One region of the Streptomyces sp. NPDC059917 genome, then DNA from elsewhere that is predicted to be linked to it. Evidence: riboswitches for the same ligand, from Rfam matches in the RefSeq annotation. Region 1 holds a riboswitch; the other holds the start of a gene.
What was found. A riboswitch is a leader RNA that binds a small molecule or an ion and turns the genes downstream of it on or off. The one in region 1 is predicted to bind glycine.

Region 1 (10,317 bases):
TGTGCGCGGCACCCGAGGCGTCTCAGCAGACGTTCGGGTGGGCGATGTCGACCACGAAGCGCTCCGGGTTGTGGAGCGTGGAGGTGGTGAACTGCGGTGCGGTGTCGAAGGCGGCGCCGAAGGTGACGTACCCCTCGAAGTCGCCGGTGAAGGCGAGGCCCTTGAGCTTGCTGAGGTAGATCTTCTGGAGCCTGGGGCCGGTGTAGACGGAGTGCCCGGCGTCGTCGTGCGCCTGGGCCGGGTGCAGGCGGATCTCCAGGAAGTACTTCCCGGCGAGCGGGACGGGCTTGCCGGAGCCGTCGTAGACGAGCTCGGACACGGGAGTGACGGTGACCCCGGGGACGTAGCCCTGGAGGTCGACGACGATCCGGTCGTAGGTGCAGTGCCCGCCCCAGCGGGCATTGGTCACGAGCGGGGTCTGGGTGGCGGACGCCGAGGCCGGCGCGGCGAGCCCGAGGCCGGCGGTGAGGAGCAACCCGGCGGTGACGGCCGCCAGCCGCCGCCGGTGGACGGAGCCGGGGCGCGTACCGCGCCGCGACGAGTGGACGGAGTTGCGGACGGAGCGTATGAGGTGGTCCAGCATGACGTCCCCCGATTCTTCGGATGTGGGGACAGTAGTGTCATCGTGGAAGACACGCCATACGGCCTCGCGGTTGCACGCGGCGCACGGCCGGGGCCCGGTCCGCCGATGCGGACCGGGCCCCGGGAGCGGTCGTGCGCCTTACGGGACCGGGTTGAAGACCACGGACTCGTGCGTGTTGGACTGCCCGATGGCGGTGAAGCCGGAGCCGTTCGACTGCGCCGTGTTGTTCTGGTTCGAGGCTCCGGAACCGGTGGCGACCTGCTGCGCGGTGGAGGAGTTGCCGAGGTTGCCGCCGCCCACCCCGCTGCCGAGGATGCTGGCGACGGCCGCGTTCGACGCGTTGGCCGCGCCGGCTCCGTTGTCGGCCTGCGCCACGCCCGTGCACAGGGCGGCGGCGAGGGGGAGCGCTGCGAGCGCCGCCATCACGCGGATGGTGCGGATGCTTGCCATGATCGAGTCCTCCAGTGAGCAAAAGGCATGTGGTCCAAGACGGTTGGCCGACCGCCGGGTACTGCGTGCAACGTCGCAGGTCCCACCTTTGCGTACCGGATCATGAAGAAACCAGCCCAGACACGGTGGTTCCCCCTCAAGCATGATCAATCCATTTCAAACAAATGTTTCCCGCCATTTATGCGGACTGGATTGTCCAGAAGGGGTGCATCTGGGCTGGTCGGTGGTGCCGAACGGCACGGCATCACGCCGTGATCAGCACTCGATGACGTTGACCGCGAGGCCGCCGCGGGCCGTTTCCTTGTACTTGATCTTCATGTCGGCGCCGGTCTCCTTCATGGTCTTGATGACCTTGTCGAGGGAGACCTTGTGGCTGCCGTCGCCGCGCATCGCCATCTTCGCCGCGGTGACCGCCTTGACGGCCGCCATGCCGTTGCGCTCGATGCACGGGATCTGCACCAGACCGCCGACCGGGTCACAGGTCAGGCCGAGGTTGTGCTCCATGCCGATCTCGGCCGCGTTCTCCACCTGCTCCGGGGTGCCGCCCAGAACCTCGGCGAGGGCGCCCGCCGCCATCGAGCAGGCCGAGCCGACCTCGCCCTGGCAGCCGACCTCGGCGCCGGAGATCGAGGCGTTCTCCTTGAACAGCATGCCGATGGCGCCCGCCGAGAGGAGGAAGCGGACCACGCCGTCCTCGTCGGCCCCGGGCACGAAGTTCATGTAGTAGTGCAGGACCGCCGGGATGATGCCCGCCGCGCCGTTGGTGGGGGCGGTGACGACCCGGCCGCCGGCCGCGTTCTCCTCGTTGACGGCCATCGCGTACAGCGTCGCCCACTCCATGGCGTGCGCCTGCGGGTCGCCCTCGGCGCGCAGCTGGCGGGCGGTGCCCGCGGCGCGGCGCTTGACCCGCAGACCGCCCGGCAGGATGCCCTCGCGGGACATGCCGCGCGCGACGCAGGCCTGCATGACGCGCCAGATCTCCAGGAGGCCCTCGCGGATCTCCTCCTCGGTGCGCCAGGCCTTCTCGTTCTCCAACATCATCGAGGAGATCGACAGGCCGCTCTCGTTCGCGAGCCGCAGCATCTCGTCACCGGAGCGGAAGGGGTACTTCAGCACCGTGTCGTCGAGCTTGATCCGGTCCTCGCCGACCGCGTCCTCGTCCACGACGAACCCGCCGCCGACCGAGTAGTAGGTCTTCTCCAGCAGCGGGTTGCCCGTCTCGTCGTAGGCGAAGAGGGTCATGCCGTTCGCGTGGTAGGGCAGCGACCGGCGGCGGTGCAGGATCAGCTGGTTCGGCTCGTCGAAGTCGATCTCGTGGCCATCGCCTATTTCCGCGCCCAGCAGGCGCAGCCGACCGCTCTGCCGGATCCGCTCGACCTCGGCGTCGGCGGTCTCCACGTTCACGGAGCGGGGGGAGTGGCCCTCCAGGCCCAGCAGGACGGCCTTGGGGGTGCCGTGGCCGTGCCCGGTGGCGCCGAGCGAGCCGAAGAGCTCGGCCCGTACGGAGGAGGTCTGGGCGAGGACACCGTCCTTCTTCAGCCGGTTCACGAACATGCGCGCGGCGCGCATCGGGCCGACCGTGTGGGACGAGGACGGACCGATGCCGATGGAGAAAAGGTCGAAGACGGAGATGGCCACGGTGGCGGACTCCCTTGTCTGCTCGTGGGGTGGGAGGGGGCAGGAGAGGTGGATTGTTCGGATTTTGTCCGACAGCCGAGCTTAACGCGGTGAGGTGAACGGCTCGGCTGCCGGACGGGTCACGGAAGGGTCAGGCGTGCGACAGCTCACGTCCCCGCTCGTCGGCGGCGGCGCCCTCCGCGGCGGGCCCGGCCGCGTCGGGGTCGGCGTCCAGCACCGGGTCCGGGCCCGGGAGCCCGTCCCGGTGGGCCTTGATGCCGGCCCGCACGGCCCAGTAGTAGACGGCGACGGCCATGCCCGCGACCAGGGCGATGTCCAGGCCGTCCGGGATCCGGCCGGTGCCGCCGAAGTCGGTGCTGCCCAGGTAGGACAGCAGCGACAGGCAGCCCAGGAAGACGACGATCCACCAGGCCGGGGCGAACTGCCTGACCAGGTCCTTCTCGCCCTTGCGGGCCAGTACGACCGCCGCGATCGGGGCCGCCACCAGGGTGAGCGCGGTCACGATGCCGGTGTTCGGCCACTTCGACCAGTACAGCGCGCAGGCCGCGAAGACGAAGGTCAGCGGGCACAGCACGGCCGCCAGGGGCAGCCGGAAGGGCCGCTTGAGGCCGGGCTTGGTGACCCGGAAGACGCCGACCGCGATGGGGCCGATCAGGTAGGAGATGACCATGGCGGCCGAGATGATCGGGGCCAGGGTCTTCCAGCTGTGGCCGACGGTGACCAGCAGCAGGACGGAGAAGCCGAGGTTCAGCCACATCGCGGGCCGTGCGGTGCCGTAGACGGGGTGGGTCTCCTTGAGCTTCTTGGGGAAGAAGCCGGTCTCGGAGAGGTTCTGCACCATGTACGCGGCCGAGGCCACGTTCGCGATGTTGGAACCGGCGGGCGAGATGAAGGCGCCGAACTGGAGCATCACCACGACCCAGTGGATCATCAGCAGCTTGGCCAGCTCGGCGAAGGGGGAGTTGAAGTTCACCCCGGCCCAGCCGCCGGCCTGCGCGAGGTGCTCGGGCGGTACGGCGCCCAGGAAGGCGGCCTGCAGGGCCAGGTAGATGACCAGGCCCAGGGAGAGCGCGCCGACGAGGGCGATCGGGATGGCGCGGCCGGGGTTCTTGGCGGCCCCGCCGAGGTTGACCACGGCCTGGAAGCCGTTGAAGGCGAAGACCACGCCGGAGGTGGTGACGGCCGTCAGGACGGCGGACCAGCCGTTCGGCGCGAAGCCGCCGTGCGCGGTGAAGTTCTCGGTGTGGAAGCCGGAGGCGACCAGCGCGATCACGGCGAGCACCGGGATGGCGAACTTGACCAGGGTCAGCCCCGCGTTGATCCGGGCCAGCAGCTGGACCGACCAGTAGCAGGACAGCCACAGCAGCACGGTCAGCGCCAGGGCGACCAGCATGCCGAAGGTGGTCAGCTGGTGGGACCGGGCGTCGACCAGGTCCTTGGCCCAGTCGAAGCTCCAGGAGGACATGTACTGGGTCGCGGCGATCGACTCGATCGGGATGAGCGAGGCGACCGCGATCCAGACCGCCCAGCCGGTGATGAAGCCCAGCACCGGACCGTGCGAGAGGTGGCCGTAGCGGGCCATGCCGCCCGGGATCGGATAGGCGGCGCCCACCTCGGCGTAGGACATGGCGATCATGCCGATGAAGACGGCGCCGATCACCCAGGCGACGAGCGCCGCCGGGCCCGCGACCTGGGCCGCCGTACCCGCTCCGAAGAGCCAGCCGGAGCCGAAGATCGAACCGATGCCGATCATGATCAGCGCGAAGAGACTGAGTCCCTTCCTGTTCGCTGCGCTCATGTCCATGAGATGGGGTGTCCGTCCTGACGGGGAATGCCTGGCTGGCTGCTGCCGCGCCTTTACGTGAAGCCTATTTGCCGTAATTTGGCTATTTCATAGGCAGAAAGGCATGCCCGTCTGGGACCTTGGTCGCCAAAGAGGGCCCGGGCCTGTGGAAAACAGGGCCGGACCCTCCGGGCGCGCTAGAGCGACGGGTACAGCGGGAACTTCGCGGCGAGCGCGGAGACGCGCGCCTTGAGGTCCTCGGCGTCGAACTCGGGCTTCAGCACGGCGGCGATGACCTCGGCCACCTCGGTGAAGTCCTCGGCGCCGAAGCCGCGGGTGGCCAGCGCCGGGGTGCCGATCCGCAGGCCCGAGGTGACCATCGGCGGCCGCGGGTCGTTCGGGACGGCGTTCCGGTTGACCGTGATGCCGATCTCGTGGAGCCGGTCCTCGGCCTGCTGGCCGTCCAGCTCGGAGTCGCGCAGGTCGACCAGGACCAGGTGGACGTCCGTACCGCCGGAGAGCACGGAGACGCCGACCTTGGTGACGTCCTCCTGCACCAGGCGCTCGGCGATGATCTTCGCGCCCTCCAGGGTGCGCTCCTGGCGCTCCTTGAACTCGGGCGAGGCGGCGACCTTGAAGGAGACCGCCTTGGCCGCGATCACGTGCTCCAGCGGGCCGCCCTGCTGACCCGGGAAGACCGCGGAGTTGATCTTCTTGGCCAGCTCCTGCGTGGACAGGATCACGCCACCGCGCGGACCGCCGAGGGTCTTGTGCGTGGTGGTGGTGACGACGTGGGCGTGCGGCACCGGGTTGGGGTGCAGGCCCGCGGCGACCAGACCGGCGAAGTGCGCCATGTCGACCATCAGGTACGCGCCGACCTCGTCCGCGATGCGGCGGAAGGCGGCGAAGTCCAGCTGGCGCGGGTAGGCGGACCAACCCGCGACGATCATCTGCGGCTTGGACTCCTTGGCGAGGCGCTCGACCTCGGCCATGTCCACCCGGCCGGTCTCGTCGACGTGGTACGGGACCACGTTGTAGAGCTTGCCGGAGAAGTTGATCTTCATGCCGTGGGTCAGGTGACCGCCGTGGGCCAGGTTCAGGCCCATGATCGTGTCGCCCGGCTTCAGCAGCGCGAACATCGCGGCCGCGTTGGCCTGCGCACCCGAGTGCGGCTGCACGTTCGCGGCCTCGGCGCCGAAGAGCGCCTTGATGCGGTCGATCGCGATCTGCTCGACCACGTCGACGTGCTCGCAGCCGCCGTAGTAGCGGCGGCCGGGGTAGCCCTCGGCGTACTTGTTGGTCAGGACCGAGCCCTGGGCCTCCATGACGGCGACCGGAGCGAAGTTCTCCGACGCGATCATTTCCAGGGTCGACTGCTGGCGCACGAGTTCGGCGTCGACAGCGGCGGCGACGTCCGGGTCGAGTTCGTGCAGCGGGGTGTTGAGAACAGACATCAGGATCCCCTGGGGTCAGTTGTCGGAGTGGGTGAGCTCGGCGTACTGCTCCGCGCTGAGCAGGTCGTCCGGCTCGCCCGCGAGGCGCACCTTGAACAGCCAGCCACCCTCGAACGGAGCGGTGTTGACCAGCGCCGGGTCGTCCACGACGTCCTGGTTGGCCTCGACCACCTCGCCCGTGACGGGGGAGTACAGGTCGCTGACGGACTTGGTCGACTCCAGCTCGCCGCAGGTCTCGCCCGCGGTCACGGTGTCGCCCACGGCGGGCAGCTGTGCGTAGACGACGTCACCGAGCGCGTTGGCCGCGAACTCCGTGATGCCGACCGTCGCGACGCCGTCCACGGCGTCCGACAGCCACTCGTGCTCCTTGCTGTAACGCAGCTGCTGGGGGTTGCTCATGACCTGATTCTCCTGGATGCGGGGGAGTGCTGATGAACAGGGGTGTGACGAGGTACGGCGCCCGGTGCGGGGCGCGCCGTGACGTCCGTCGTGGTGCGCGGAGCGGGCTTCCCGATGGGGGGAAGCGTCACTTCTGACGCTTGTAGAACGGCAGGGCCACGACCTCGTACGGCTCATGCGTACCGCGAATGTCCACGCCGACGCCGGAGGTGCCCGGTGCGGCGTGCGACGCGTCGACGTACGCCATCGCGATCGGCTTGCCCAGCGTCGGGGACGGGGCGCCCGAGGTGACCTCGCCGATGACCTGGCCGTCGGCCACGACCGGGAACCCGGCGCGCGGGACGCGGCGGCCCTCGGCGATCAGACCGACGAGCTTGCGCGGGGCGGCGGAGGCGGCGCGCTCGGCGGCGGCCTCCAGGGCGGCGCGGCCGACGAAGTCGCCCTCCTTCTCGAACTTCACGACCCGGCCCAGACCCGCGTCGAACGGGGTCAGCGCGGTCGTCAGCTCGTGCCCGTACAGCGGCATGCCCGCCTCCAGGCGCAGCGTGTCGCGGCAGGACAGGCCGCAGGGGATCAGGCCGACGCCCTCGCCCGCCTTGGTCAGCGCCTGCCACAGCTCCACGGCGTGCTCGGGGGAGACGAACAGCTCGAAGCCGTCCTCGCCGGTGTAGCCGGTGCGCGCGATCAGCGCGGGCACCCCGGCCACCGTGCCGGGCAGACCGGCGTAGTACTTCAGCCCGTCGAGGTCGGCGTCGGTGAGCGACTTCAGGATGTCGGGGGACTCCGGCCCCTGGACCGCGAGCAGGGCGTACGCGTCGCGGTCGTCGCGGACCTCGGCGTCGAAGCCGGCGGCGCGCTCGGTGATCGCGTCCAGGACGACCTGGGCGTTGGAGGCGTTCGCGACGACCATGTACTCGGTCTCGCCGAGGCGGTAGACGATCAGGTCGTCCAGGATGCCGCCGTCCTCGCGACAGATGTGCGTGTAGCGGGCGCGGCCGACTCCGACGGTGGAGATGTTGCCGACCAGGGCGAAGTCGAGGACCTTGACGGCCTCGGGGCCGGTCAGCGTGATCTCGCCCATGTGGGAGAGGTCGAAGAGGCCGGCCCGGGTGCGCACGGCGTTGTGCTCGTCGCGCTCGCTGCCGTAGCGCAGCGGCATGTCCCAGCCCGCGAAGTCGGTCATCGTCGCACCGAGGGAACGGTGCAGCGCGTCAAGGGCGGTCAGGCGGGGGGCAGTGCTCATGGGTGTGGCTCCCAGGTCCCGGAACATCGACAGGGCATGACATGACGAGGAGGATCCTCCCCATCTGTCATCGGAACCTGAGAGGTTCGCCGAGAGTTCCTCGACTTGCACCTTGGGTGGAGCGCACCGGCCGGAAGGCGGTACGGCTCGCTTTTCAGATCTGCCTCATCCACGCGGTACGGGGCCTGAGAGATTCAAGGGAGGGTCTTGCTCCTTCGGCGCCCGGGGTGCGGAGCAGCTCCCGGGACTCTCCCGCGCGGATTCGAGCGGCCTTTATGCAGTTGGGTCCAGATGGCGCACATCATTGCACGGCCCGGCCGCGAATGGGCGTGCGGGTCCCGGATGTGACCCGCGCCCCGGCCCGGGCCGCCGCTCCGGCGCGATGACCCGACCGGAACCATGTCCGCCGCATTACCGTCTCTTTACACTCAGGGGGCAAGGGTCCTGGTGACCCGATCCGGGGGAGGCGATCACTGTGCGCAGAATCGGCGCGGCAGCGGGGACGACGGCAGGAGCGGCGGCCGGGACGGTGGCGGGAGCGGGTGCGCCGGTGGGCGCCGTACCGGTCCAACCGGGGCGCCGGCCACGAGGCGCGGCCGCCGCCCCCGCGGCCGCCGTGCGGGACCTGCGCGGCCGGGGCGGCGCGAGCCGCGGCCCGGCCCGCCTCGGCTTCGCCGAGGGCGACATCGTCGTCGTGTCCGGCCTGCCCGGCGGCGGCAAGAGCACCCTCATCAAGCGGGCCGTCGCGGGCGGCGGGATCGACTCCCAGGACGCCCGCGAGCGCTGGGAGCGCCGGATGCCCCGGGCCCTGCCGTACGCCGCCTACCGCCCGCTGGTGCGCGCCGCGCACTACTGGGGGCTGTGGCGGGTGCTGCGCTCGGGGGGCTCCGCCGTCGTCCACGACTGCGGCACGCAGACCTGGGTACGGGCGCTGCTGGCCGGGGCCGCCCGCCGCCGCGGCCGGGCCCTGCACCTGGTGCTGCTCGACGCCACCGCCGAGGAGGCGCTGGCCGGGCAGGCGGCCCGGGGGCGCGGGGTGTCGACGTACGCCTTCGCCCGGCACCGCGGCGCGGTCACCCGGCTGCTGCGCGAGGCCGAGGCGGGCCGGCTGCCGGCGGGCTGCGCCTCCGCCGTCCTGCTCGACCGGGCGGCCGCGGCCGCAGTGACCCGGATCGGCTTCGGCTCCGGGCCCGGGACGCATTAGCCTCACCGGTGACAGGGCCCACGGGCCGCCGGTCCGCGGACCGGCGCCGCGGCGGCCTTCGCGACCGTACGCACACGGGGAGAACACGGGCATGCAGGGCAGTGGCTGGCCGGCCAACGAACTCGAAGCGGTCCTGGGCACGGCGATGGGGGACCCGCAGGCCGGACCGCGGATCCTGGAGACGCTGGCCCGCAGTCACGTCTGGGTACCGCTGCCCGCCGGCGGCGGCCCCGACGCGGGGAGCCTGACCCTGGCGACCATGGACATCGGCGGCGAGGCCTACGCGCCCGTCTACAGCTCCGAGGCGCAGTTCCTCGCCTGCGTGGGCACGGGCATGGACTTCGTCGTCGCGCCCGCCGTCGAGTTCGCCCGCGGCCTGCCCCCGCAGCTCGGCATCGCCGTGAACCCCGAGGGCGCCGTCGGCGTCCCGCTGCCGCCGCCCGCCGTGGCGCTGCTCTGCCGGGCCGGCCGCAGCGAGCTGGACGGCCCGGCCACGGGCGGCCGGGTCCGGCTGTACGAGCCGGACTGGCAGGAGGACCCCGTGGACTTCCTGGCCGCCGCCGGCGAGGAGTTCCGGGCCAGCGCGGTGGTCGCCGCCGCCCACCGCTGCCTGGCCAGCGTCGAGGGCGCGGCCCCGCAGCTGTACATCGGTGTCCGCCTGCTGGGATGGGAACCGGAGCACCGCAACGCCCCGATGGACGCCCTGGGACGGGCCCTGGGACGGGTCCGACCGCCCTGGCCGGTGCAGTTGATCCTGCTCGACGCGGTCGAGGACCCGGTGGCCGATTGGATCCGTGAGCGCGTGCGCCCGTTCTACCTGCCGTAGTCGCGCTTAAGCTGTTCGCATTGCCCGGCCGCACGCGTGGCCCGGGGGTACGCGTGGACGACGGGCGGACGAAGAGGGGTACCGGGTGAGTGCGTCAGGCACGGCCGCGGCCGGGCAGGTCGAGCACATGCTGCGCCAGGTGACACCCGGGCGCTACGACAGCTACGAGCAGCTGCTCCACGGGCTGGCCGAGGGCCGGCTGTGGATGCTGCTGTGGCAGGGGCAGTCCGGCTCGCCGGACGCCCAGTACGGGGGCATGGAGGTGGAGGGGCTCGGCTACGCGCCCTGCGTGACCTCCCCGCAGGAGCTGGCCGCGAGCGGCTGGAACCGCGGCTACGAGGTGGTGACCGGGCGCGACGTCGCCCGCGCCCTCTACCCGGACCGCTGGGGGCTGTGGCTCAATCCGCACGCCCAGGGCGGCGGCCTCGGCATTCCCTGGGCCGACCTGCGCCGGATCGCCACGGGCCTGGACCGGATGCCCGCCGGGCCGCTGCGGCTGTCCGAGCCCTCGATCGAACTCCCGCAGTTCTACGGGCTGCTCACCCAGCACGCCCACCGCACGCCCGCCGTGCGCTCGCTGCGGCGCGCCTGGGTCCAGCCGGTGCTCGGCTCGCCCTACCTCGCCGTGGGCCTCGACCTCTACGACGCCTCCGTGCCCGCGCTGGAGTCGGTGCGCGAGATGATGCGCCAGTCCGTGGGGGCCGTGCCCGAGGGGGTGCCGGTGTGCACGGTCGCGC
Region 2 (10,317 bases), on a different contig from region 1:
CGCCGCCCATCAGGCGCACGTACGACCACGAGATCGGCAGGATGCCCGCCGAACCCCACGGCGCGGCCGAGATCGGACCGACGCCCGTCGCGGGACCGGCGGTCGGCTGCAGCGGGTGGTTGGGGAGGTACGGGGCCAGGTGCGCCCGGACACCGACCGGGCCGACGCCCGGGCCGCCGCCGCCGTGCGGGATGCAGAAGGTCTTGTGCAGGTTCAGGTGCGAGACGTCGCCGCCGAAGTGACCCGGCTTGGCCAGGCCCACCAGGGCGTTGAGGTTGGCGCCGTCCACGTAGACCTGGCCGCCCGCGTCGTGCACCTGCGCGCAGATGTCGGCGACGTGCTCCTCGAAGACGCCGTGCGTGGACGGGTAGGTGATCATCAGCACGGCGAGCTCGTCGCGGTACTGCTCGATCTTGGCGCGCAGGTCGGCGGCGTCGACCTCGCCGTCGTCCGCCGTCTTGACGACGACGACCTTCATGCCGGCCATCACGGCGCTGGCGGCGTTGGTGCCGTGCGCGGAGGACGGGATCAGGCAGATGGTGCGCTGCTCGTCGCCGTTCGCCCGGTGGTACGCCCGTACCGCGAGCAGACCGGCCAGCTCGCCCTGCGATCCGGCGTTGGGCTGGATGGACACCTTGTCGTAACCGGTGACCTCGCAGAGACGTTCCTCCAGCTCGGTGATGAGCGTGAGGTAACCCGCGGCCTGCTCGACCGGGGCGAAGGGGTGCAGCTGGCCGAACTCGGGCCAGGTCACCGACTCCATCTCGGTGGTCGCGTTGAGCTTCATCGTGCAGGAGCCCAGCGGGATCATGCCGCGGTCCAGCGCGTAGTCCTTGTCCGACAGCTTGCGCAGGTAGCGCAGCATCGCGGTCTCGGAGCGGTGCTGGTGGAAGACCGGGTGGCTCAGGTAGGCGTCCGAGCGCAGCAGCCCCTCGGGCAGCGTGTCGGCGGTGACCTCGTCCAGCGCCTCGATGTCCGCGGTGACGCCGAAGGCGGCCCACACGGCGTCGATGTCGGCGCGCAGGGTGGTCTCGTCACAGGAGACGGAGACGTGGTCGGCGTCGACCCGGTAGAGGTTGACCCCGGCCTCGCGGGCGGCGGCCACGACCCCGTCGGCCTTGCCGGGCACCCGGGCGGTGACCGTGTCGAAGTACGAGCCGTGCACCAGCTCCACGCCGCCGGCGGTGAGGCCCGCGGCGAGCAGGGTGGCGTAGCGGTGGGTGCGGCGGGCGATCGTCCGCAGGCCGTCGGGGCCGTGGTAGACGGCGTACATGGCGGCCATGACCGCGAGCAGCACCTGCGCGGTACAGATGTTGCTGGTGGCCTTCTCGCGGCGGATGTGCTGCTCGCGGGTCTGCAGGGCCAGGCGGTAGGCCTTGTTCCCGTCGGCGTCGACGGAGACGCCGACCAGGCGGCCGGGCAGGGAGCGGGCGTGCTTCTCCTGGACGGCCATGTAACCGGCGTGCGGACCGCCGAAGCCCATCGGGACGCCGAAGCGCTGGGTGGTGCCGATGGCGATGTCCGCACCGAGCGCGCCCGGGGAGGTGAGCAGGGTCAGGGCGAGCAGGTCGGCGGCGACGGTGACGATCGCGCCGAGGTCGTGCGCCCGGTCGATGACCGGCTTGATCTCGCGGACCGCACCGGAGGCGCCCGGGTACTGGAGGAGCACGCCGAAGACGCCCCGCTCGGCGATCTCGGCCGGGATGCCCTCGGACAGGTCCGCGACCACGACCTCGACCCCGGTGGGCTCGGCGCGCGTCTGGATGACCGCGATGGTCTGCGGCAGCGTGTCCGCGTCGATGAGGAAGACCCCGCCCTTGACCTTGCCCACGCGGCGGGCGAGCTGCATGGCCTCGGCGGCGGCGGTGCCCTCGTCGAGCAGGGAGGCGCCGGAGGTCGGCAGCCCGGTCAGGTCGGCGACGACCGTCTGGAAGTTCAGCAGCGCTTCGAGGCGCCCCTGCGAGATCTCGGGCTGGTACGGCGTGTAGGCCGTGTACCAGGCCGGGTTCTCCATGACGTTGCGCAGGATCACCGGCGGCGTGAAGGTGCCGTAGTAACCGAGGCCGATCATCGGGGTCAGGACCTGGTTGCGGTCGGCCAGCGAACGCAGCTCGGCGAGCACCTCGGCCTCGGTGCGGGCACCCGGCAGGTTCAGCGCCTCGGCGCTCTTGATGACGTCCGGCACCGCGGCGGCGGTCAGATCGTCCAGGGAGCCGTAGCCCACCTGGGCCAGCATCTTCGCCTGCGCCTCGGCATCCGGGCCGATGTGGCGCTGCTCGAAGGGGATGCCTCGCTCCAGCTGGGAGAGCGGAATGCGGTTGGCGGTCATGTACGGAGGCCTCCTGGTCGTACGACCTGCGAGGGGTACCACGGCGCGGGCACCCGGACGGCCTCCCCCTCTGTCATCTCAACCTGAGAGCTTCACCGGGCCTCCTGGGGATCGCCCGTGGAGGTCCGGTTTTCACCGTCGGTGAGGAAGGGCACCGGAACTGCGATCCGTCGCCCGTCCTGCTTTCCAGAGTGGCCTCGTCCGTGCGGTACGTCTGCCTGAGAGATTCCGGGGAGGAGTTGCTCCTTCGGCGCCTCCGACGAACTCGATCGGAGGACTCTCCCGCACAGGGTCAGCAGCCGTTCCCCAGCCTACCAGCGAGGATCTGGGCACTCCCTCGAGTGGCCCCCTCCCCGGAAATGCACTTTTGTAGTCATTACGGAGGAGTTGCGACCAAATGGAGGCGACCGTGCAGACCGACATCGATCCGCGCAGCCTGATCGGCCGCAAGGCGTTCGACCGCAATGGAACCAAGATCGGAACCGTCGACGAGGTCTACCTCGACGATGCCACGGGCGTCCCGGAATGGGCCGCCGTACGGACCGGGCTCTTCAGTCGGGACGCCTTCGTCCCGCTGGAACCGAGCGAGGTGGTGGGCGACACCCTGCGGGTTCCCTTCGAACGCGCCCTGATCAAGGACGCCCCCGATTTCGGGGTGGGTCGCCACCTCTCCCCCGAACAGGAGCTCCAGCTCTACCACCACTACGGCCTCGACGTGACCCTGCCGAGTGACTTCCACCACGGCGACCGCGACTTCGGCCGGCTCGCCGGCGGCGAGGCCTGACCCCTCACCCGCCTCCACCGCTCCGTCCCCCGCCCGCCCCTTCTTCGGCATGTTCCCCGTCACCTTTGGCATGTTCCCCGTCCGCCTCCCCGACCAGGGGCAGCGGATCGGACGGTTCCAGCTCGGGGTCGTCCATCCGGAAGGTGCGCACCCGACCCGGCGGCGATCCCGGCCGCTCGAAACGGACGGTCACCCTCCCCACCCCGCTGCCCTGCACCCAGCCGGGCCCGTACTCCCCGTGGCGCACATCGGTCCCCGCCGGCCACCTCCGTTCCTGCGGGGACTCCCCCACGGGCGCGTCCGCGGCCCCGGTCCCGGCCGCCGCCTCCGCGCGTACGGGCGCCCCCGCGCCCCCGTCCGCCCCGTTCGGCCCCTGCGCCCCCGCGGCCACATCCGCCCCACCTGAATCCGTCTCCCCGACCGGCGCCCGCGCTCCGGCCGGGGCCTGCGCCTGCGCCTGCGCCCGGGCCTCCGCCTCCGCCTCGGCCTGGGCCTCCGCCTGGGCGAACAGGTCCTCCTGCGTGTAGTCGGCCAGCCCCGACACCCCCACGCCCAGCAGCCGCACCCCGCCCGTCGTATCGATCCCCTCCAGCAGCCGGGCCGCCGCCTCCCGGACCACCGCCGGATCGTCCGTCGGCCCCCGCAGGGTCTCCGACCGGGTCAGCGTGGAGAAGTCGTAGCGGCGCACCTTGAGCACGATCGTCCGCCCCGAGTGCCCGGACGCGCGCAGCCGCCCCACGCACCGCTCCGCGAGCCGCTGCACCTCGCCCCGGATCCGGACCCGGTCGTGCAGGTCCACGTCGAAGGTGTCCTCGACCGAGACGGACTTCGCGTCCCGTTCCGCGACCACGGGCCGGTCGTCCAACCCCAGCGCCATCCGGTACAGCGCCACCCCGTGCGCCCGCCCGGTCATCCGGACCAGCTCGTCCTCGCCGGCATCGGCCAGCTCCCCCACCGTGGTGATCCCGGCCCGCCGCAGGTGCTCCCCGGTGGCCGGCCCCACCCCGGGCAGGGTCCGCACCGACATGGGCGCCAGCAGCTCCCGTTCGGTCCCCGGCTCGATCAGCAGCAACCCGTCCGGCTTGGCGCCCTCCGAGGCCACCTTGGCCAGCATCTTGGACCCGGCCAGCCCCACCGAGGCGCTGAGCCCCGTCGCCGCCCGGATGTCCGCCCGCAGCCGCTCGGCCGTGTCCCGGGCCCCGGCCGAGTCGAAGGCCGCGCCGCCCGCCTCCAGGTCCACGAAGGCCTCGTCCAGGCTGAGCGGCTCCACCAGCGGCGACAGCGCGCGCAGCCGCGCCATCACCAGGTCGCTGACCGCCCGGTACAGGGTGAAGCGCGGAATCAGATAGGCCCCGTTCGGGCAGAGCCGCCGGGCCTGGGCGGTGGGCATCGCCGAATGCACCCCGAAGCGGCGCGCCTCGTACGAGGCCGTCGCGACCACCCCGCGCGGGCCGAGCCCGCCGACGATCACGGCCTTCCCGCGCAGGCTCGGCTTCGCCGCCTGCTCCACGGAGGCGTAGAAGGCGTCCATGTCCAGATGCAGGATGGTCGGCGCGGCTCTCACGCCACCGATGCTGCCCTACGCCACTGACAACGCCCCCGACACGCGTCCGGCGCGCCCCGCGAGGAGCGTCCGGCGCGCCACGGGGGCGTTCTGGACGGCGCGGCGACCCGGTGGCCTCAGCCCGCCCGGTTGCGCCGCGCGGCCAGCTCGTCGGCCGGGTTGTGCCCGACCAGCGTCTCGCCCGTCTCCACGCGCTCCCCGTGCAGCTGCGACAGCGCCTTCTCCACGTCCCGCCACACCACGCCGACGGCGATCCCGAAGATCCCCTGCCCGCCCTGGAGCAGGCCCACGACCTCGTCCGGAGAGGTGCACTCGTAGACGGTCGCGCCGTCGCTCATGAGCGTCATCCGCTCCAGGTCGCGAAAGCCCCGGTCGCGCAGGTGCTGGACGGTGGTGCGGATGTTCTGCAGCGCCACCCCGGTGTCGAGGAAGCGTTTGACGATCTTGAGGACGACCACGTCCCGGAAGCTGTAGAGCCGCTGGGTACCGGATCCGCCGGCCGCGCGCACGCTGGGCTCGACGAGCCCGGTCCGCGCCCAGTAGTCGAGCTGCCGGTAGGTGATGCCCGCGGCGGCGCAGGCCGTGGGCCCGCGGTAGCCGATCTCGCCGGCGGCGTGCTCGCCGTCCTCCGGGCCGGGCGCCACGGATTCCGGCTGACGGCGCGCGGCACCCACCGGCCCGCCGTGCAGCGCGTACGGTCCGCCCTCACTCCGTGCGGGGGTGCCCCCGGTCGTACCGTCGCCCGTGATCCTCACGCCGACCCTCCGTCCTTGACCTGCCACCTTGAAGGTAGGCAGTCACCCGGGGTGCGTCAACGATCGCCACACTCGGCACGCCGAGTGATAATCACCCTGAGAGTGGTTTCCCGTATCCCTTAGCGGGGAAAGGCTACTCGAATGGGCTGACATTCCCTTGAGGACGACTCGGCCGACACCTCACTGATTGCTGCTGCCGAAGTCCTCCGGCGAGATCTGGTCGAGGAACTCGCGGAACTTCTCCACCTCGTCCTCCTGCTCATCCGGAATCGCGATTCCGGCATCGTCCAGCACCCCGTCGCTCCCGTAGATCGGCGTCCCCGTGCGCAGGGCCAGCGCTATGGCGTCGGACGGCCTCGCGCTCACCTCGACCCCGCTGGCGAAGACGAGCTCCGCGTAGAAGACACCCTCCCGCAGATCCGTGATCCGGACCTCGGTGAGTTCCTCGCCGATCGCCTCCAGCACGTCCTTGAACAGGTCGTGCGTCAGCGGCCGGGCAGGGGCCATCCCCTGCTGGGCAAAGGCAATGGCAGTAGCCTCCCCAGGACCGATCCAGATGGGGAGGTACCGATCGCCTCCCACTTCACGCAGGAGCACGATCGGTTGGTTGGAGGGCATTTCAACCCGGACACCCACAACGTCGAGCTCGTTCACACAGCAACCCTAGGACCTGCCCGGCCGGTTTGGGTAGTCGGGGCCCCGCGAGTCAGTGCAGACGGACCCCGAGAGCGGTCTGTACGAGCGCCTCGTGGAGCCGTACGGAGATGCCCGCGAGCTCTTTCAGGGTGGCCTCGGCATGGGCCCGGGTCTGGGGATTGCGGTGCCGTCGCAGCGGTGCGACCACCTGTTCCACCAGACCGGCCTCCCGGTCCGCCGCGGCCTTCATGGCGCGCAGGTGGCGCGGTTCCAAGCCGAAACGGCCCAGTTCCGCCACCAGGCGGGCCACGGTGACGGACTCGGCGTCGAATCCGCCCTCGGGGCCCTCCGCGAGGAGCCCGTACGACTCCCACTCGACCAGCTGCACCTCGTCCACCTCGGCGGCGGCCAGCAGCTCGGCCCGGCCGATCCGGGCCACGGTGGGCCGGCTCCGGCTGATCTCGCCCAACACGGCGGCCACCACCGCCGCCCCGGCGGCGTCGCCGTCAGCGGGTGCCGCGGGGGCGGGGATACGAATCTGCTCGCCGCGTTCGAGCGCGTCGAGCTGGTCCTTGATGACCTTCAGCGGCAGGTAGTGGTCGCGCTGCAACCGCAGGATCCTGGCCAGCCGCTCGACGTCGTCGGGGCTGAACTTGCGATATCCGGAAGGTGTGCGCCGGGGCTCGACCAGCCCCTCCGCCTCGAGGAACCGGATCTTGGAAATCGTGACTTCGGGAAACTCGTCGCGCAGCGTGGTGAGCACCGTGCCGATGCTCACCAGCCGCCCGCCCGAGCCGGCGGCGCCGTGTCCGGCACCGCCCGTCGAGGTACGCAGCATGGACCTTCCCTGTGGTCTCCCCGGGCGGGCCCGGGGAGACGGTCAGATGCCCCGCTGGCTCGCGTAGAAGACCAGCCGGTACTTGCCGATCTGGACCTCGTCGCCGTTGTGCAGGACGACCGAGTCGATCGGCTCACGGTTCACGTACGTGCCGTTGAGGCTGCCCACGTCGGAGACGGTGAAGCCACCGTCCTGGCCCCTGCGGAAGTCGACGTGCCGCCGGGAGACGGTGACGTCGTCCAGGAAGATGTCGCTCTGCGGGTGGCGGCCCGCCGTGGTCAGTTCGCCGTCCAGCAGGAAGCGGCTGCCGGAGTTCGGGCCGCGCCGCACGATGAGCAGCGCGGAGCCCGGAGGCAGGGCTTCCACCGCGGCCTGGGCCTCGGGGGACAGCGAGGACGACACGTGCTGTCCGGACACCTCGGCCTCGTAGGCCTCGAGGCCCGAGATCGAGATGGTGGACGTGGTCTCCGAAGCACGCTCCGGCGTCAGGCCCGGCCGCAGCGGCGCCCCGCAGTTGGAGCAGAACCGGCTGGCCGCATCGCTGCGGTGGCCACACCTGCTGCAAACCTGCTCGGCCGACATGGACGGCTCCTCGCGCCGCGGGTGCCCCGCGGAGGCATTGGTGGCATACGGGTCGGGCGCAAACCCTCCACCCGTACTTGAGGTTGATGGTTCACCGAAACCTATGCGCCCGGAACCGGCAGGGTCAACAGCCGACGCGCCGTACGCGCCCGAATTGTCACCCGCCCCGGCGACCTCGTCGCGGAAGAGCGGCCGGTCGCCCTGCTCCTCCACGTCACCGTGTCCCGCGCGGTGCTTGGGCGCACCGCTCTCCTCGCGGTTCTTCTTGCCGAACAACTTCTCAAACAACTTCACGGGCGATTCCCCTTGACCGAAACAGACCCGCCCGTGGGGCAGGACGAACTCCGAATACTCACACCTGCCGACCCGGACATTCTCACAACGTCCGTCACCACCAGACAGTTTCCACCACGCACCGCTTCTTCGGTGCGTCGACCCCCCGCAGGCATCCGCCCACGTGAGCCGCTCCACATCCCGCCGGGTCTCATGACGATGACGACCGAGCGTAGTCAGGCTGCTTCGCAGCCCGCAAGGCGTCCACAACGATCTTCGCCGATCGTACGACGGTGGCGTTGGCCTGTTCCTTCTCCAGCGTCTGGATGACGCCGCCGGGAATGTTGAGGGCCGGCTCCAGGTCCTGCGGCTTTCCGATCACCCTGAATTCATAGGGTTGTGTGATCTTCTTGCCGTCGATCGCGACCCCGCCGCCCTCGTCCGAGAAGTACGTGCTCGCGACGACGCGCACGCCGTTGATCTGGATGGCCTCTGCTCCCGCCGCCCGCAACTCCTGGATGGTGTCCAGCAGCTTGTCCGACTGCACCTGGCCCTTGGTGTCGGTGACCTTGAGCGTGATGCCCGGCCCCTGCGCCGCCACGGTACCCGCCAGGATCCCCAGTTGGCGTTCCTTCTCGACCGTCTGCTTGCGCGCCTCGTCGGCCTGGTTGGAGCTCGTCTCCAGCTCCTTGCGCTGGTCCACCAACTTCTGCTTCTCGTCTTCCAGCCGCTTGGTGCGCCCGTCCAGCTCGTCGAGGATGCGCACCAGGTCCTCCTGGCGCGCCCCGCGCAGGGCACTGGAGTCGCTGTTGTGGCGCACCTGGATGGCGAGCCCCAGTCCGAGGACGAACAGCAACAGGGCGACGATCAGTTGGGCCCGGCTCACCCGCGGCGGCCAGAGCCCCGCGGCCAGCCGCTGGCGCCCCGTCTGCTCGGTAGACGCCGATGGGGCCCCTGACGGTTCCACGGGCCCCGTGGGAGCCGCGGGCCGGATGGGCTCGGGAGGAGTGTTCTCGTCCGTACTCATGGCCTCACGCCCGGAAGACGTGCCGACGGATGGCCGCGGCGTTGGAGAAGATCCGGATGCCGAGGACCACGACGACGCCGGTGGACAGCTGCGCGCCGACGCCGAGCTTGTCGCCGAGGAAGACGATGAGCGCCGCGACCACCACGTTGGACAGGAACGACACCACGAAGACCTTGTCCACGAAGATGCCGTCCAACATGGCGCGCAGACCGCCGAACACCGCGTCGAGCGCGGCCACGACGGCGATCGGCAGATATGGCTCGACGACGGCCGGAACCTCGGGTCGGACCAGAAGTCCGGCCACCACTCCGGCCACCAGGCCCAGTACCGCGATCACGATGCACCCTTCTTCGGATCTTCTGCTGTGGCTGTCCGTACGGTCAGGCTCGACGCGGCCGGCAGCCGTACCTCGTTCTCCGCGGACAGGGTGTACCGGATCCCGTAGCTCTCCTGGAGCACGTGCAGGTACTGCCCGTCCACGCTGTCCTGGAACTCCGTGTTCAGCCGCTTCTTGTCGCCGATCGCGAGGATCTCGTAGGGCGGCACCAGCGGCTTGTTGTCGACCAGTATCGCGTCACCGGCGGCCCGGATCGCCGACAGCGCCGTCAGCCGCTGCCCGTTGATCGCCACGGCCTCCGCCCCGGCCTGCCAGAGGCCGTTGACGATCCGCTGCATGTCCCGGTCCCGCAGGCGGCCCGTGTCCGAGAAGCCCGCGCTCTCCCGCGGGCCGTTGCCGTTGCCCGTGGAGGCGCCCTTCGCGTCGTCCACCGTCAGCTTGATGCCGGGTCCGCGGACCTCGGTCGCTCCGGAGAGCAGCGCCAACAGCTCGCCCTGGTCGCCGCCCTCCTGCTTGAGGGCCGCGCGCTGGCGGCCCGCGACGTCGTCGCGCAGCCGCTCGATGTCCTTCTCCAGGCCGTCCGCGTGGTCGTCGGCGCGCTCGACGCGGGAGATCAGCTCCTCGCGCTCCTTGGCCAGCACCGGAGCGGCTATCCGTGCCTGCGCGGCACCCAGCGTCACGACCATGGCGGCGAGCACCAGCCCGGCCGCCAGCGCCAGTTTGGCCTTGAGGTTGCGCGGCAGACCCGCCGTGCCCTCCGCCTCGCGCCGGGCCGCGGCTTCCGCATAGCCCTCGTCGAGGCTGTGGTCCATCACGTGCGTCAGCAGCGACATGGATGCGTCCGGGCGCACGGGCGGTTTCGCCGAACTCCGGTTGTTGGGCGGCTGCGACATGCCGCACATCGTCGCATGTCGCACCGGCCGACACCGAATGCTGCCGTCCGCCGGGCCGGGAACCACGCTGCGTGGCCCCGGCCCGCGGACCCGGGTTCAGTCCCCGGCGCCGTCCAGGACGCCCGCCCACTCCTCCAGCAGGGCCTGCGCCGACGCGTCGTCGGGACCTTCGGCCCACAGGTGCGTCACGGCCTCCGCCGGGTCCGGCAGGACGAGCGCCCACCGACCGTCGGCCTCGACCACGCGCACCCCGTCGGTCGTGTCGACCTGGCGGTCCCCCGCGGCCTCCACCACGCGCC

Region 2: another riboswitch for glycine. It lies ahead of gcvP (aminomethyl-transferring glycine dehydrogenase); the one in region 1 lies ahead of gcvT (glycine cleavage system aminomethyltransferase GcvT).

Annotation. Positions count from the first base shown of each region.
Region 1 covers NZ_JBHWLC010000037.1:66,971-77,287, reverse strand. Annotated here, with positions in the region: gene ACFWAR_RS22000 (hypothetical protein) at 23-583, opposite strand; gene ACFWAR_RS21995 (hypothetical protein) at 722-1,033, opposite strand; gene ACFWAR_RS21990 (L-serine ammonia-lyase) at 1,289-2,671, opposite strand; gene ACFWAR_RS21985 (APC family permease) at 2,802-4,469, opposite strand; gene glyA (serine hydroxymethyltransferase) at 4,652-5,908, opposite strand; gene gcvH (glycine cleavage system protein GcvH) at 5,924-6,307, opposite strand; gene gcvT (glycine cleavage system aminomethyltransferase GcvT) at 6,435-7,550, opposite strand; glycine riboswitch at 7,715-7,815, opposite strand; gene ACFWAR_RS21965 (AAA family ATPase) at 8,020-8,754, shown strand; gene ACFWAR_RS21960 (enhanced serine sensitivity protein SseB) at 8,846-9,580, shown strand; gene ACFWAR_RS21955 (enhanced serine sensitivity protein SseB C-terminal domain-containing protein) at 9,666-10,317, shown strand, end outside.
Region 2 covers NZ_JBHWLC010000029.1:78,414-88,730, forward strand. Annotated here, with positions in the region: gene gcvP (aminomethyl-transferring glycine dehydrogenase) at 1-2,329, opposite strand, end outside; glycine riboswitch at 2,526-2,624, opposite strand; gene ACFWAR_RS18805 (PRC-barrel domain-containing protein) at 2,727-3,113, shown strand; gene ACFWAR_RS18810 (DNA polymerase IV) at 3,118-4,677, opposite strand; gene ACFWAR_RS18815 (MerR family transcriptional regulator) at 4,794-5,432, opposite strand; gene ACFWAR_RS18820 (bifunctional nuclease family protein) at 5,613-6,086, opposite strand; gene ACFWAR_RS18825 (MerR family transcriptional regulator) at 6,139-6,906, opposite strand; gene ACFWAR_RS18830 (FHA domain-containing protein) at 6,949-7,890, opposite strand; gene ACFWAR_RS18835 (DUF881 domain-containing protein) at 7,973-8,788, opposite strand; gene ACFWAR_RS18840 (small basic family protein) at 8,793-9,125, opposite strand; gene ACFWAR_RS18845 (DUF881 domain-containing protein) at 9,122-10,027, opposite strand; gene ACFWAR_RS18850 (sugar phosphate nucleotidyltransferase) at 10,115-10,317, opposite strand, start outside.